Regions from separate parts of the Vibrio japonicus genome, predicted to be linked through region 2. Evidence: predicted binding sites of a transcription regulator. Region 2 holds the regulator's gene; each other region holds the start of a gene.
What was found. The regulator MetJ, encoded in region 2, represses methionine synthesis genes. The targets are predictions, from matches to a motif close to TTAGACNTNTANANGTCTAA.
Positions count from the first base shown of each region.

Region 1: metH (methionine synthase) is a predicted target of MetJ. The motif match lies at 1,538-1,557, and genes of this name have one in related genera.
Region 3: metN (methionine ABC transporter ATP-binding protein MetN) is a predicted target of MetJ. The motif match lies at 1,837-1,856, and genes of this name have one in related genera.

Region 1 is NZ_CP102096.1:2,474,043-2,477,326, forward strand. It holds gene metH (methionine synthase) at 1-1,489, opposite strand, end outside; gene NP165_RS11680 (cation:proton antiporter) at 1,661-2,983, shown strand; gene NP165_RS11685 (hypothetical protein) at 3,069-3,227, shown strand; gene NP165_RS11690 (helix-turn-helix domain-containing protein) at 3,278-3,284, shown strand, end outside.
Region 2 is NZ_CP102096.1:184,474-187,757, reverse strand. It holds gene NP165_RS00915 (malic enzyme-like NAD(P)-binding protein) at 1-1,200, shown strand, start outside; gene metJ (met regulon transcriptional regulator MetJ) at 1,334-1,654, opposite strand; gene NP165_RS00905 (O-succinylhomoserine (thiol)-lyase) at 1,869-3,035, shown strand; gene NP165_RS00900 (bifunctional aspartate kinase/homoserine dehydrogenase II) at 3,035-3,284, shown strand, end outside.
Region 3 is NZ_CP102096.1:696,833-700,116, forward strand. It holds gene NP165_RS03300 (MetQ/NlpA family lipoprotein) at 1-4, opposite strand, end outside; gene NP165_RS03305 (methionine ABC transporter permease) at 34-711, opposite strand; gene metN (methionine ABC transporter ATP-binding protein MetN) at 701-1,735, opposite strand; gene gmhB (D-glycero-beta-D-manno-heptose 1,7-bisphosphate 7-phosphatase) at 1,955-2,506, shown strand; gene NP165_RS03320 (MliC family protein) at 2,547-2,876, shown strand; tRNA gene NP165_RS03325 (tRNA-Tyr) at 2,976-3,060, opposite strand; tRNA gene NP165_RS03330 (tRNA-Tyr) at 3,166-3,250, opposite strand.

The sequences.
Region 1 (3,284 bases), 490 kb from region 2:
GCGCACGTGTTTCTGCCTGACCGACTTCGTCAAACGCCATCACGATCACTGCTGCGCCGTAGCGACGAATCAGCTTAGCCTGTTCAATGAACTTCTCTTTGCCTTCTTTCAGCGAGATTGAGTTAACGATTCCTTTACCCTGAATACACTTCAAGCCAGCTTCGATAACTTCCCATTTTGAAGAATCGACCATGATAGGCACACGAGAAATCTCTGGCTCAGAAGCACACAGATTTAAGAAACGCACCATACACGCCTGCGCATCCAACATGCCTTCATCCATGTTGATATCGATTATTTGGGCACCGTTTTCAACTTGCTGACGAGCAACTTCTAATGCTTCGTCGTACTGTTCTTCTTTGATAAGACGTTTAAAGCGTGCAGAACCAGTTACGTTAGTTCGCTCACCAACGTTAATAAACAGCGTTTCCTTTTCAATGGTCAGAGGCTCTAAACCGGATAAGCGACAAGCAACATTGAGCTCTGGTAATTGACGAGGCGTCACCCCTTCAACCGCGTTCGCCATTTGGCGGATATGCTCAGGAGTCGTACCACAACAGCCGCCAATGAGGTTTAAGAATCCACTTTCAGCCCACTCTTTAACGTGTACAGCCATGTCTTCTGGAGACAAATCGTACTCACCAAACGCATTTGGTAAACCTGCGTTCGGGTGTGTTGAGACGTAAGATTCAGAGATACGAGAAAGTTCTTCAACGTATGGACGCAACTCATCCGGGCCTAAAGCACAGTTCAAGCCAAATGAAAGCGGTTGAACGTGACGCAATGAGTTATAAAACGCTTCTGTCGTTTGACCAGAAAGCGTACGACCCGACGCATCGGTGATAGTACCCGAGATCATCACGGGAAGTTTGATACCGAGCTCTTCAAACACAGTGTCAACCGCGAACGCACACGCTTTCGCGTTCAAGGTATCGAAAATAGTTTCAATCAGGATCAGATCAGAGCCACCTTTGATCAACGCTCGCGTCGACTCTGAGTACGCTTCAACTAATTCATCAAAGCTAACATTACGATAGCCGGGATCGTTTACATCTGGAGAGATAGAACAGGTTCTGTTTGTTGGACCCAAAACACCTGCAACATAACGAGGTTTATGTGGTGTTTTTACTGTCCATTCGTCTGCGACTTCACGCGCCAGTTTCGCTGCGGCGAAGTTGATTTCTTCACTAAGGCTTTCCATCTCATAGTCAGCCATCGCAATAGTTGTCGCATTGAACGTATTCGTTTCCAGAATATCTGCACCCGCCTCAAGATACTCCGAATGAATTTCCTTAATCAACTGAGGCTGACTCAGAACCAACAAGTCGTTGTTACCTTTTAAATCGCAGTGCCAGTCAGCAAAGCGATCGCCACGGTAATCTTGCTCTTCCAATTTGTATCCTTGGATCATGGTACCCATACCACCATCAATCAATAAGATACGTTGCTTCAATTGGGCTTCAATTTGTTGTTTCACGTTACTTCCCACTGTACAACCTCATTCCTTTACCTATTGCTCCATCCTATCACAGAACAAAAAGAAGTATAGACGTCTAAAACAACTTAATTGAGCGATCACACATCGTAAAAAAGTGTTTGCTATTTAAGCACGCTAGGAACAAAATTATTTATTCACAATTTGTTACATACAGAAGTTTTTATGTCGGTCTATTACACGCTCTGTTTTCTATCTGCTGCGGCAATGATGATTGCTTTTATAAATAGTAAGATAGGAAAGATGCAAACTACCATCGCTATTACCGCAGGCTCGATGGTGTTATCGTTACTCATCCTTGTTGCTGGCCAAAACGACTGGTTCCATCTTACAGAAATTGCTTCGAAGACAATGTCGAGCATTAACTTCGAAGATTTTTTGTTAAAAGGTATCTTAGGTTTCTTGTTGTTTGCTGGCGGTCTCGGTATCAAATTGCCTAATTTGAAAGACCAAAAATGGGAGATAACCATATTGGCCTTAGGTGCGACACTCTTCTCCACCTTTTTCATCGGCTTTGCTCTCTATGGTTTCTGTCAGCTACTAAACATTCCTTTTAACCTCGTGTACTGCCTCATCTTTGGTGCCCTCATTTCCCCAACGGATCCAATTGCCGTCTTGGCAATCGTGAAAAAACTTAATGCACCAAAGCGCATTTCCACACAAATTGAGGGGGAGTCTCTATTTAACGATGGTTTCGGCTTAGTAATATTCGTCACCTTATTCACTATCGCATTTGGCACCGAAACACCTACCGTAGGCAGCGTTACGCTTTTATTCATCCAAGAAGCCATTGGAGGTATTGTCTACGGTTTCGCTCTTGGGCTTCTGTTTCACTACCTAATCAGTGCCACTGATGACCACTCGATGGAATTGTTACTCACCATAGGTGTCCCAACGGCTGGCTATGCATTTGCAGAAGTCATCCACGTCTCTGGTCCTTTAGCTATGGTTGTTTCAGGTATCATGATAGGTAACTGGACTCGATTTATTGGTTTCTCAAAAGAAAGTGAGGACCACTTAGATCATTTCTGGGAGTTAGTAGACGAGTTTCTAAACGGCGTACTATTTCTAATGATTGGTATGTCGATGCTGCTATTTGAGTTCCACAAAGAAGACTGGATTCTGATGGCATTTGCTGTACCACTGGTGCTAGCTTCACGCTACTTAAGCGTTTTCTTCTCTTACATTGGCTTTAGGAGATATCGTCAATACAACCCCTGGTCAGTCAAAATTCTTACGTGGGGAGGTTTACGTGGCGGTCTAGCATTAGCTATGGCTCTTTCTATTCCCTCAGGGATTTGGGTTGTGCAAGACAAGCTCATCGATGTAAAAGAGATCATCCTTGTTATGACTTACTCTGTGGTCGTTTTTTCGATTCTGGTACAAGGCTCTACAATTACACCGATGATTGAAAAAGCAAAAAAAGCCGAAAGAGAAATGGAACTCGATAAGAAAGAGAAAAGTCAGCTACAAGAACAAGTGAATTAAGTCCCCCTCACCATGATTCCCATAGCCCGATAGTTCCTATCGGGCTTTTTATTACCCAACTAAAAGTCATGTGCACGAATGTTATGTGAATCTATTTGGTACGGTACACTTTAATGCTAACGAAACAGAAGTGCTTTCGATTCCATTAAGAGGTGAAAAAGCATTTTGCATTGATATCTGCGGCGACGCCATTTGGCAAACATTCAGTCATCATCATGGTCCAAGTGATCTGATACCAATCTAAGAAAAAATATGATCTAATTTAAGGCCATTCAACAATAGAACGTATTCGCTATGGATA
Region 2 (3,284 bases):
ACGGCGGGTAAAATTTCAGTTGAGCTCACCACTCCAGCAGAAACAGCTGGTGATCTGGCACTGGCATACAGCCCAGGTGTCGCTGAGCCAGTTCGTGAAATCGCGCAAAATCCAGAGAATATTTACAAATACACTGCCAAAGGCAATATGGTCGCTGTTATCTCTAACGGTACCGCAATTCTTGGTTTAGGTAATTTAGGTCCAATGGCATCTAAGCCTGTTATGGAAGGTAAAGCACTTCTGTTCAAACGTTTTGCCGGCTTAGATTCTATTGATATTCAAGTAAAGCACCGCACTATTGACGAGTTTGTTGATACAGTAGCAAACATCGCAGACACTTTTGGTGGTATTAACTTAGAAGATATCAAAGCACCTGATTGCTTTGAGATTGAAAAACAGCTTATTGAACGCTGTGACGTGCCTGTTTTCCACGATGATCAACACGGCACAGCTATCGTCACTGCAGCAGGTATGTTGAACGCAATTGAGCTGCAAGGTAAAAAGCTTGAAGAAACAACCATTGTTTGTTTGGGCGCGGGTGCAGCCGCTGTCGCATGTATGGAGCTACTGATTAAGTGTGGCGCTATGCGTGAAAAAATCTACATGCTTGACCGCAAAGGCGTTATCCACACTCGTCGCGACGACCTAAATGAATACAAGCAACTCTTTGCCAACAATACAGATAAACGCACTCTTGAAGACGTAATCGAAGGCGCAGACCTATTCCTTGGTGTATCAGGTCCAAACCTATTACCACCAGAAGCACTAAAACTCATGGCCGATAAGCCTATTGTGTTTGCGTGTTCTAACCCAGATCCAGAGATCAAACCAGAACTTGCACATGAAGTCCGCAATGACCTCATCATGGGTACTGGCCGCAGTGATTACCCTAACCAAGTCAATAACGTTCTTTGTTTCCCATTCATCTTCCGCGGGGCATTGGATGTTCGTGCTAGTGAAATTAATGATGAAATGAAACTGGCAGCGGTTGAAGCAATTCGTCAGCTAGCGAAAGAAGACGTTCCAGCTGAAGTGTTAAAAGCAGCAGGCGTGGATAGCCTAGAATTCGGTCCTGGCTACATCATTCCAAAGCCTATGGACTCTCGTTTACTTCCGCGCGTAGCTAAAGCCGTCGCGCAAGCGGCCGTTGATTCAGGTGTCGCTCGTATCGAAATGCCTGAAGGATACATGGAAGGTTAATTTCCTACTCTCAAACAAAAGCCGCTGATATCAATCAGCGGCTTTTTTATCTCACGGTAGCCAGCATCAGCGAAAATAATGGTGCGTTTGTTACTGCTTTTCTGCTCTCGACACTCTATGTGACAAGAGATTTTTATTCTTCGTCAAACGCTTCGAACTCAATGCCCATTTCCGTCATCAGACGCTTCACTTCTGCAGGGATATCATCTGGGCGGTCTTTACGTAGATCTTCATCCGTCGGAAGTGGCTGGCCAGTGTAGGCATGTAGAAATGCTTCGCACAATAGCTCACTATTTGTCGCATGGCGTAGATTGTTAATCTGACGGCGTGTACGCTCGTCAGTGAGTACCTTTAATACTTTCAGTGGAATCGAAACAGTAATTTTTTTTACTTGTTCACTTTTCTTTCCATGTTCAGCGTACGGGCTAATGTATTCGCCATTCCAGTCTGCCATTGCGCACCTTTAATAATTTTTGATGGATAAAAATCAGAAGGCGTAATTTTAGCGGGATTTATGGCCATAAGCAAAGACATATGGACGTCCAGAAGTGTTGACGTCTCAAAGGATGATAAGTAAAGTATCTAAGTATGGAACTGGATTATCTCTATCTAACACAGATATAGCGTAATCCCTGCAAGTTGTCACCACTGTGCGAAAGGAAACACTTATGAGCGCCCGCAAGCCAGCCACAATCGCGGTACGTACTGGTATCGAGTCAGACACACAACATCATGCTGTTGTCCCCCCAATTTATCTTTCGACCAACTATGGATTTCCTGCGTTTGGAGAAGTCCCAACATATGACTACACCCGTTCAGGTAACCCCAACAGAGGATTACTTGAAACGGCACTATACGAGTTAGAATCAGGCAAAGGAGCCGTGGTTACAAATTGCGGAACGTCAGCACTCAACCTTTGGGTATCCGCATTTCTTGGTCCAGATGATCTGATTGTCGCACCACATGACTGCTACGGTGGGACCTACCGCTTGTTTAATACACGCGCTCAGAAAGGTGATTTTAAAGTTCTGTTTATCGATCAATCAGATGAGCAGGCATTGTCTGACGCTTTGGCACAAAAGCCTAAGCTTGTTCTTCTAGAAACCCCCTCTAACCCACTTGTTCGCGTGGTCGACATTGAGAAAATATGTACCCAAGCGAAAAAAATCGGCGCTTTGGTAGCAGTAGACAATACGTTTTTGACACCTGTATTCCAAAAACCTTTAGAGCTTGGTGCAGACTTTGTTATTCACTCAACGACAAAATACATTAATGGCCATTCTGATGTGATCGGTGGTGTCATCGTCACCAAAACAGAAGAACACGCGGAAGAACTTTCATGGTGGGGAAACTGTATCGGTGCGACAGGTACTCCTTTTGATAGCTACATGACTTTACGTGGTATCCGTACATTGGGTGCCCGTATGCGTGTACATGAAGAAAGCTCTGCGCAGATCCTGAACTTCCTTAAAGACCAAGAGCTTGTTGGTACGATCTACCACCCTAGCCTCCCAGAGCACCCTGGGCACGATATCGCGAAAAAACAGCAATCTGGATTTGGTTCCATGCTTAGCTTCGAATTTTCTGGCAGTTTTGAGCAACTGAAAGTCTTCGTAGAAAAATTAGAGCTATTCTCTTTAGCTGAGTCTTTAGGTGGCGTAGAAAGCCTTATCTGCCATCCTGCATCTATGACGCATCGTGCGATGGGTGAAGAGGCGCTTGCTGAGGCTGGCGTTTCACAATTGCTCTTGCGCCTGTCTGTAGGCTTGGAAGACGCAGAAGATCTTATCTCAGATCTAGAGCAAGCCTTCCTTATTGCTAAGGAGAGTATCTAATGACCTTAGCCCGTCAGCTTCACAAGTTTGGAGGTAGTAGCCTAGCCGATCCTGAGTGCTACCGCCGAGTCGTCAACATCCTAAAAGAATACTCAAATACTGAAGATCTTATCGTTGTCTCTGCAGCAGGAAAAACAACGAATCGATTATTGGAGTTCTTAGATGCGCTGAACAAAGATGGACGAATCGCTCACGAAGTTTTGCAATCTCTCAGGCAGTTCCAACTATCACTAGTCGATGAACTTATCG
Region 3 (3,284 bases), 510 kb from region 2:
TCATAACTTTCTCCTTGTAATAAATTGAATTCTTTATCTGTGATCAACGCGGCGAACCACGGCGTCACCAATAGATTGAATGATCTGTACCAATACGATGAGCATAACGACTGTTACTGCCATGATGCCAACATCATATCGGTGGAATCCGTAGCGAATAGCCACATCACCAAGGCCGCCGCCACCAACTGTTCCAGCCATTGCAGAGTAGCTGACTAATGTGACAAGGGTAATCGTCACAGAGTTAACAATGGTAGGCATCGCTTCAGGAAGCAGAACCTTAGAAATGATTTGTATAGGTGTTGCCCCCATGGATTGAGCGGCTTCCACAAGACCAGAGGGTACTTCCAGTAGTGCACCTTCAATAAGGCGAGCAACGAATGGAATTGCACCAATTGTCAGTGGGACGATGGCTGCTGTAGTACCGATAAAAGTGCCCACTAAAAGTTTTGTCACCGGAATAATAGCGACCATCAGTACTAGGAATGGAACTGAACGGCCAATGTTGACAATCGCGCCTAATGTACGGTTGAGCTTAGTATTCTCCAAAAGGCCACCTTTTTTGGTGGTATGTAGGATAACACCGAGTGGAATACCCACGGCGAAACCCACGATTCCAGCCACAGCCACCATATAGAGTGTTTCCCAAGTCGCCCCAAGAAGTAGGTTTCCGTTTAGGCTTAACCATTCTGAAACTGTATTAAAGGACATAACCTAGCACCTCTACTTTTACGTTGTGGTCACGCAGGAATTGAATAGCCGCGTTATCATCATCTTCATTACCAAATAGTTCTGCGACCATCATGCCGAACTTCACGCCGCCGGCGTAATCAAGGTCAGAACTTAAGATACTGACATCGATATCGAATTTACGGGTAATCTGGCTCATTAGCGGTGCATCAACGGTTGCGCCTGTGAACTCAAGTCGAACGAGTGGATAGCTACCCTCGACGCGCGTTTTTTGCAAACGCACTTCGTAATCTTCAGGAATCGAAAGGTCCAACGTTGAGCGAATAAATTCATGCGCAAGTTCTGTTTTTGGGTGTGCAAAGATATCGCCAACGGTCCCTTTTTCTACCAGTTCACCACCGCCAATAATCGCCACTTCATGGCATATGCTTTTCACTACATCCATTTCGTGTGTGATCAGCAAAATCGTGATGTTTAGCTTGCGGTTGATCTCTTTTAGTAGTTCAAGGATGGATTGAGTCGTTGCGGGGTCAAGTGCACTTGTCGCCTCGTCACACAGCAATACTTTAGGATCAGATGCCAGCGCACGAGCAATCGCGACACGCTGTTTTTGCCCACCACTCAGGTTTGCAGGGTAGCTTTCATGTTTGTCAGATAAGCCCACAAGGTTAAGTAGTTCTGATACTTTGGATTTTATTTCAGCCGTGGCAGTGCCAGCTAGCTCCAGTGGAAGTGCAACGTTATCGAATACAGTGCGAGATGACAGCAGGTTAAAATGCTGGAAAATCATACCGATATTGCGTCGAGTTTTACCAAGTTCCGTTTTAGAAAGCTTAGTTAGGTCTACACCATCAACGATGATAGAGCCGGAGGTTGGTGCCTCAAGCATGTTTACACATCGAATCAGTGTACTTTTTCCTGCCCCAGAAGAACCAATAACGCCAAAAATCGTTCCTTGAGCAATATGGAGGTTAATATCTTTCAGGGCGTTAATTTCCTTCGTACCCTGATAGAAGACCTTGTTGACTTGATTAATTTCAATCATCGATAAACCCGCTATAAGACTTTGGAGCAGTTGATTATTTCGAACTACATCTCATTGAGTAGATGATGCTATGGTTTTGTTGTAAATGTGTCAATAGGTATTTTTACGTCTAGACGTCTAAACGTATCTTTTTACTGAACGGAATAGTAATTAGATAGTGATGAAAGAAATAAAGCGTGCAATAATTCTCTATATAAACAGCAGATAGAGAAGCATATTTTGGCTAAACCAGCAGTCTTTTTAGATCGTGATGGCGTAATTAACGTGGATCACGGCTACGTGCATGATGAGCATGACTTTGAATATATTGATGGCGTATTCGAAGCGACGAAGAAACTGAAAGATATGGGTTATTTACTTGTATTAGTGACGAATCAGTCGGGTATCGCACGTGGTATGTTTAGTGAAGATCGTTTTTTATCTTTGACTCAGTGGATGGATTGGAATTTCGTTGACAACGGTGTTGAGTTTGATGGCTTTTACTATTGCCCTCACCATGCTGAACATGGCCAGGGTAAATATAAAGAAGATTGTGAGTGCCGTAAGCCAAAACCAGGGATGTTTATTTCTGCGCGTGACTTTTTAAAAATTGATATGGAAAAATCAGTCATGGTCGGCGACAAGGCTGAAGATCTGATGGCGGCAGAAGCGGCAGGTGTCGGAACTAAAATTTTGGTACGCACAGGTAAACCAGTCACAGAAAAAGGTGAGTCCTTGGCGTCTGTTGTGCTAGACAGTATTGCCGATGTCCCATCATATTTAGCGAAATAATGGCTAGAGGTCGCGGCCTTTTTTATTTCAGGAGTAATCAATGCATCTGAACTTTCTCACCATTGCGGTATTCGTTGTCTTAGGTACAGGGTGTGCTGGAACTCAGGACAAAACTGAATTTTTGAATTATCGCTGTGAATCTGGTGAGCAGTTCAAAGTGGCGTATTTTCCAAGTAAAGAATCCGCGACTTTACGCTTGGCGGATCAATCTTACTCGTTAGTTCAAATCCCATCGGGCTCAGGGGCGCGTTACATCTTGGACGATAAATCCGCAGAAAAGAAAGCGATAACTTTGTATACGAAAGGTGTTGAAGCACGTCTGGAACTCGGACAATCCATTTACAAAAACTGTAAAACGGGTTCGTATTAGTACAGTAACCTCTAAGTTTGCTTCTAGGCTTTTCTGAGTCTGAAATTATGTTTTGACTCAAGCGAAAAAAGCCAGCTCGATGAGCTGGCTTTCTTTATATGGTGGAGGGGGACGGATTCGAACCATCGAAGGCAGTGCCGGCAGATTTACAGTCTGCTCCCTTTGGCCACTCGGGAACCCCTCCAGGGTATTTTTTATACTTAAAAGACGTTTTCCCAACACGTTTTTCAAGTGTTTCTCATAATGTATTCAGAGGTTATTCACCTAAAGAGCATCACAAGAAGAAATATGGTGGAGGGGGACGGATTCGAACCATCGAAGGCAGTGCCGGCAGATTTACAGTCTGCTCCCTTTGGCCACTCGGGAACCCCTCCAGGGTGTTTTTATACTTAAAAGACGCTTTTCCCA